Regions from separate parts of the Pseudoalteromonas sp. AS71 genome, predicted to be linked through region 1. Evidence: predicted binding sites of a transcription regulator. Region 1 holds the regulator's gene; the other holds the start of a gene.
The links. The regulator NrdR, encoded in region 1, represses ribonucleotide reductase genes. The targets are predictions, from matches to a motif close to AAACACNANATNTNGTGTTT.
Positions count from the first base shown of each region.

Region 2: a site for NrdR is predicted at 2,312-2,331, ahead of nrdA (class 1a ribonucleoside-diphosphate reductase subunit alpha). Genes of this name have one in related genera too.

Region 1 covers NZ_JBBMQZ010000023.1:20,411-23,837, forward strand. Annotated here, with positions in the region: gene WNY98_RS16540 (riboflavin synthase) at 1-520, opposite strand, end outside; gene ribD (bifunctional diaminohydroxyphosphoribosylaminopyrimidine deaminase/5-amino-6-(5-phosphoribosylamino)uracil reductase RibD) at 548-1,672, opposite strand; gene nrdR (transcriptional regulator NrdR) at 1,837-2,286, opposite strand; gene glyA (serine hydroxymethyltransferase) at 2,702-3,427, opposite strand, start outside.
Region 2 covers NZ_JBBMQZ010000010.1:56,720-60,146, reverse strand. Annotated here, with positions in the region: gene nrdA (class 1a ribonucleoside-diphosphate reductase subunit alpha) at 1-2,192, opposite strand, end outside; gene WNY98_RS09415 (HAD-IA family hydrolase) at 2,601-3,281, opposite strand; gene ubiG (bifunctional 2-polyprenyl-6-hydroxyphenol methylase/3-demethylubiquinol 3-O-methyltransferase UbiG) at 3,281-3,427, opposite strand, start outside.

The DNA.
Region 1 (3,427 bases):
TAAAATGAGCAATTGTGGTTTGCTCACTCGTGTGTGGGACAATTGTTAATTTGAATTTATTGCCCTCTACAGCGTTTACTGTCAGGCTTATACCATCAATACATACCGAACCTTTGTACGGAATGTATTTCATTAAACTTTCTTCAGTTGTAAGCCAATATTCTGTTGCTCGAGCGTTTGCTGTAATGCTTGTAATAGTTGCTATGCCATCAACATGGCCAGACACTAAATGACCGCCCAAACGCGATACAGGTTGCATGGCTTTTTCAAGATTCACCGTTTGCCCTAAAGCATAGTGAGCAAAACCGGTTAAACCAATCGTCTCGTTAGATAAATCAGCACTAAAACCGTCAATATGTTTATCAACTACGGTTAAGCAAACGCCATTGGTTGCAATGCTGTCGCCTAGCTTTACGTCTTTCATATCAAGATCAGCACTTTGGATACGAATGGCTAAGTCGCCTTGTTTTTTTTGTAATAAAGCAATTTTGCCTGTGGCTTCTATTATCCCAGTAAACATAGCGCTACTCTTTTTTATTAAGTGATTTTAATGAGTTTTTAACGCGGTGATACGTAAATCGTCACCAATGCGCGCACATTCATTAAATGTTAAATCAACGGTGTTTTGCATACTCGTCAATTCAGGAAAATTAACTAAACTTTTTGCATCATGACCCATGAGTTTAGGCGCTAAATAAAAAACAAACTCATCTATTAAATCAAGCTCTGTCATTTTACCAGCAAGTGTTGCCCCAGCTTCAAGCCAAACATTATTAAACTCTAGTTGCCCAAGCTTTTCTAAAACAGCCTGCAAATCAACTTTGCCATTGCTTTCACATACTTCAATATGTTTTACAAAATGCGGCCATTGCAATGATTTATCAACCTTAGTCGTAAATATTATTACATCACTTTGGATTTTAAATAAAGCAAGGTTGGGCGTTAAACGGTTTTGAGAGTCAATTATAACACGCACGGGCTGGCGAAGCGGTAAATTGGTAGGTAGCGTGCAAGGCAACTCGCTTAGTCGCACATTAAGTTTAGCATCGTCTACTAACACGGTATCGGCACCAGTTAAAATAGCGCAACTTTTCGCTCGGTATAATTGTACGTCTTGGCGAGCCGCTGGACTTGTGATCCACTTACTTTGTCCATTTTTAAGCGCTGTTTTACCATCTATACTTGCTGCCATTTTACAGGTCACATAAGGTAAGCCTTGCTCCATTCGCTTAAAAAAGCCAACGTTAAGTGCGCGTGCTTGTGATTCAAGTAATCCATAAGCAACTTCAATACCGGCATCGCTCAGTATTTTAAGGCCTTTGCCCGCAACCTGTGGGTTTGTATCAACCATAGCGGCAATTACTTTTACAACGCCCGCCTTTTTTAAGCCTTCAGCACACGGTGGCGTACGCCCATAATGACTACAAGGTTCAAGCGTTACATAAGCCGTTGCACCTTGTGCATTATTACCCGCTATTGCCAGTGCATTTACTTCTGCATGGCCTTGACCTGCTAATTGATGAAAACCCTCGCCAATTATTTGATTATTCTTAACTAATACACAGCCAACATTAGGGTTAGGCGTGGTAGTAAACTCGCCTTTTTTGGCAAGCTCTATGGCGCGTGCCATATACATTTCGTCATGTTCGGTAAAAGTAGTTTGGCTTTGCATTGTTATACCAATTGCGTTAAATAAGTGTTCTATTATAGCGCTAAGAAAATAGCGTAATAACAAGGCGAAAATTATGACATATAGTTATTCTATATAAATAATTTTTAACGCAGTGAGTGCGCTATTTAATGCGATAGAATTATCATGTTTCAATAAAATTAGTATTACTCCCCTAAGCGGGCAATCTCTTCGCCAAATTCGCGTATATCTTCAAACGAGCGATAAACAGAGGCAAATCTTACGTACGCTACTTTATCGAGCTTTTTGAGGGCTTCCATAATACATTCACCCACCAAATGGCTTGAAATTTCTCGCTCGCCCGTTGCGCGTAGTTGCGATTTTATTATATTCACTACTTCATCTACTTGCTCTGTGCTCACTGGGCGCTTTTCGAGTGCGCGATTTAAGCCATTTAATAATTTATCTTCGTTAAATGGTTCACGGCTGCCGTCTTGTTTAATAACACGAGGCATGACCAGTTCAGCGCCTTCAAATGTAGTAAAGCGCTCGTGGCAGTCGTTACACTCACGACGCCTGCGAACTTGATGGCCTCCGCCAACAAGGCGTGAATCAATAACTTTAGTATCTTTTGCGGTACAAAATGGACAATGCATAGCTCGGTACTTCCGTTTTAAAACAAAAAAGACCGCTAAATAGCGGTCTTTTATCTTAGCAAAAAAATAGGGCCTGTTGACCTTTCAGGATTAAATTTGTTCTATCTAGGGGCGATTTAACCGCGGCGCGAGGTTTGTAACCTAGTGGGCTAAGTAAAAACCGAGCAAAGCTTCCGCGTCCTGCTCACGCCCCTTACCTACATCCATGTAGGCAACAAAGAGTAAATCGCCCCTAGAACGAACCCGAGGGCAGTGCATGTTTGGCATTTATGCTGCGTTATCGCCTATTTGTGTGGAGTAACCACACTACATAGACTCTGCCTTGCCTAAAAACCAAACATACTACTGCAAATTAAACCTCGAAAGATAAACAGGCCCTTAGCCTATGTGATCTAAATTACTACTGCTTATGCAATTAAGCGTAAACAGGTAATTTTGCACAAATTGCTTTAACTTTTTCTTTAACTTGCGCCTGTACAGATTCATCAGTGATGTTATCTAGTACGTCACAAATCCAGCCAGCAAGCTCTTTTGATTCTGCTTCTTTAAAACCACGGCGAGTAATTGCAGGAGAACCAATACGCAAACCAGATGTTACAAACGGTGAACGTGGATCGTTTGGCACTGAGTTTTTATTAACTGTGATGTTAGCGTTACCAAGGGCTGCGTCTGCATCTTTACCAGTAATATCTTTGTCGATTAAATCGAGTAAGAATAAGTGGTTTTCAGTTTTGTCAGATACGATTTTGTAGCCACGTTCTTGCATAACTGCGACCATTGCTTTTGCGTTTTTAACAACTTGTGTTTGGTATACTTTAAACTCTGGTTGAAGTGCTTCTTTAAATGCCACTGCTTTTGCTGCAATAACATGACATAAAGGACCGCCTTGGCCACCAGGGAAAACAGCGCTGTTAAGCTTTTTGTAGATTGCTTCGTCGCCGCATGCAGAAATAATCAAACCACCACGAGGGCCTGCAAGTGTTTTATGCGTAGTTGTAGTTACAACGTGTGCATGAGGAACTGGGCTTGGGTAAACGCCTGCCGCAATTAAACCCGCAACGTGAGCCATATCAACAAACAGATAAGCACCGATTTTGTCAGCAATTTCACGGAACTTAGCCCAATCAACAATACCTGAGTA
Region 2 (3,427 bases), on a different contig from region 1:
TAATACAAGGTTTTAACACCTAGTTTGTACGCGCTTAGTAAGTCTTTTAATAAGACTTGCATAGGTACTTTACCGCCTTCGAACTTGTTTGGATCATAATTCGTATTTGCAGAAATTGTTTGGTCAACAAATTTTTGCATTATGCCAACAAGCTGCAAGTAACCATCGTTTGATGGAATGTCCCATAGTAACTCGTACTGATCTTTTAAACGCTCATACTCAGGAACAACTTGTTTTAAAATACCGTCTTTACTTGCTTTAACGCTAATATGTCCGCGTGGTGGCTCAATACCGTTAGTTGCATTAGAGATTTGCGACGATGTTTCTGATGGCATTAACGCACTTAGTGTTGAGTTACGCATACCGTGCTCTTTAATATTTGCACGTAGTGTATCCCAATCAAGGTGAAGTGGCTCATCACAAATTTTATCTAAATCACGTTTGTACGTATCTGTTGGCATAATGCCTTGTGAATACGTTGTTTCGTTAAACTTAGGACAGGCACCACGCTCTTTAGCAAGCTCGTTTGATGCTTTCATCAAGTAGTATTGAATAGCTTCAAAGGTTTTATGTGTTAATGCATTTGCGCTGCCATCTGAGTAACGCTTACCGTTTTTAGCTAGGTAGTATGCGTAGTTAATCACGCCTATACCTAACGTTCGACGACCCATAGTTGCATTTTTAGCCGCCGGTACAGGGTAGTCTTGGAAATCAAGTAAGTTATCAAGTGCGCGTACTGCAAGTTCAGCTAGCTCTTCAAGCTCATCAAGTGACTCTATTGCACCTAAGTTAAACGCAGACAGTGTACAAAGGGCAATTTCGCCTTCTTCGTCATTTACGTTGTTAAGTGGCTTAGTTGGCAATGCAATTTCTAAACATAAGTTAGATTGGCGAATTGGCGCAACTTTAGAAATGAATGGGCTGTGTGTATTACAGTGATCAACATTTTGTAAATAAATACGACCTGTACTTGCACGTTCTTGCGCAAACATAGAGAAAAGCTCAATGGCTTTAATACGTTTTTTACGAATAGACTCGTCTTGTTCGTATTTTACGTAAAGTGCGTCAAACTCAGCTTGGTCTTCAAAAAATGCATCGTAAAGGCCAGGCACATCTGATGGGCTAAATAATGTAATGTAGTCATCTTTAATTAAACGAGAATACATTAGTTTATTAAACTGTACGCCGTAATCAAGGTGACGAACGCGGTTGTCGTCTACACCACGGTTATTTTTAAGTACAAGTAGGTTCTCTACTTCTAGATGCCAAAGCGGGTAGAACAAAGTTGCAGCGCCGCCGCGTACACCACCTTGCGAACAACTTTTAACGGCTGTTTGAAAGTGCTTATAAAAAGGAATACAACCTGTATGGTACGCTTCGCCGTTACGAATATGGCTACCTAAAGCACGAATTCGACCAGCGTTAATACCAATACCTGCGCGTTGTGATACGTATTTAACGATTGCAGACGATGTAGCGTTAATTGAATCAAGGCTGTCGCCACATTCAATTAATACACACGAGCTAAACTGGCGAGTAGGCGTACGTACACCTGACATAATTGGCGTTGGTAGAGATATTTTAAATAATGATACCGCGTCGTAAAAACGTTTGATGTAATCAGTACGTGTTTCACGTGGGTAGTCTGAAAATAAGCTTGCTGCTACTAAAATATATAAAAACTGTGCACTTTCGTATATTTCACCCGATACACGGTTTTGAACGAGGTACTTGCCTTCAAGCTGTTTTACAGCTGCGTAGCTAAAGTTAAGATCGCGAGAATGATCAAGGTATGCATCAAGCTCGTCTAATTCTTGCTCTGTGTAATCTACTAATAAGTGAGCATCGTAGCGTTTATCGCCAACCATTTTTGTTACGTGGTCAAATAAACGTGGTGGTTCAAATTGACCATACGCTTTTTTACGTAAATGGAATACAGCTAAACGTGCAGCTAAGTATTGATAATCAGGCGATTCTTTTGAAATCTGATCCGCTGCTGCTTTAATGATGGTTTCGTGGATGTCTTTGGTACGAATACCGTCGTAAAACTGAATGTGCGATTTTAATTCAACTTGCGAAACCGAAACGTTATTTAAACCTTCGGCGGCCCATTCAATAACGCGATGGATCTTATCCAGATCAAGTGGCTCTTTGCGCCCGTCACGTTTGCTTACAGATAACTGTTGGTTCATTTGCCTGTATTCCTTGGGAATTATGTATTTTGACCAATGCTTTATACCTCGCCGAAGCAAGGTACATACTCATTTATTATAGGTTTCACCGTATTGACGAATTTAATTGAATAACATTTGGCCACAATATCTGGTGTTGTTCAATTTAGAGATCACAAGATAGTGTGGTCTGAGTTGTTTTGCAAGGGACATAATTGCCCCTATTTGTGGATAACTTTGGGATAACGCATTTGTGTTAGTAGACACTCACCTTCGAACAATCATTTAAGTTGAAATATGCAAAAATCAACTAATGATCTGCTAAATTTACGCATTTTAAAAATAAATTTTGACTGCTTTTTTTATCAGCAAGCTTTGTGTGAAAACTAACACAATCACAATATATAGTGTTTAATAATTAACATGACACTATATATGGTTAAAACCGTCAATTGGACTTAGCCAGTTAAAATTGGCTTCCCAAGCTATCGCTTCATCTTTACTTGGGATGTAACCCCAAAGAGCCGTTGCGGTATGCATACCTGCGGCTTTGCCTGCTTGTATGTCTCGCTGTGCATCACCAATGTATAAACAACGCTTTGGTTCTACTTGCATAAGCTTTGCACAGTGTAGCAGTGGTAAAGGTGATGGCTTAGCTTCAGTTAAGGTGTCGCCACTTATTACTACACTGGCATTTTTCAATGCGGGAATAGCTGCCACTAAAGGATCGGTTAAAAAGCCAGGCTTGTTAGTCATGATCCCCCATTTGATCTTTTTCTGATCAAGGGCGATAAGTAACGATTCAACTCCGCTGAAGCAATGCGTGTGTTTTGCTATGTTTGCAGCGTACTCGTTAACTAATTGTTTTATAAGCTCGCTTTGGTGTTGTTTGTCCCATAATTCTTTAAAACCAGCCTCTAATAATGCGCCTGCGCCGTTAGATGCCGCAGGACGGTATACATCACTATTAACTGGTTCTATTTCATTGCTAATAAGAACTGCGTTTAAAGCGGCACCTAAATCATCAGCGGTGTCGAGTAGGGTGCCGTCTAAATCAAATAAAAATGCATCGTACTCAATAATGGGTAAGGGGGCTTGAGAATTAGCCATTAAGCTAACTTCTCAAAATAAAGTATGTAATTTACGCTAACGTCACTATTGAGCGTATATTGCTTTGATAGTGGGTTATAAGAAAGCCCTGTACTTGCACGGACTTTTAAACCGGCTTGCTCTGCCCATGCAATAAGCTGTGCAGG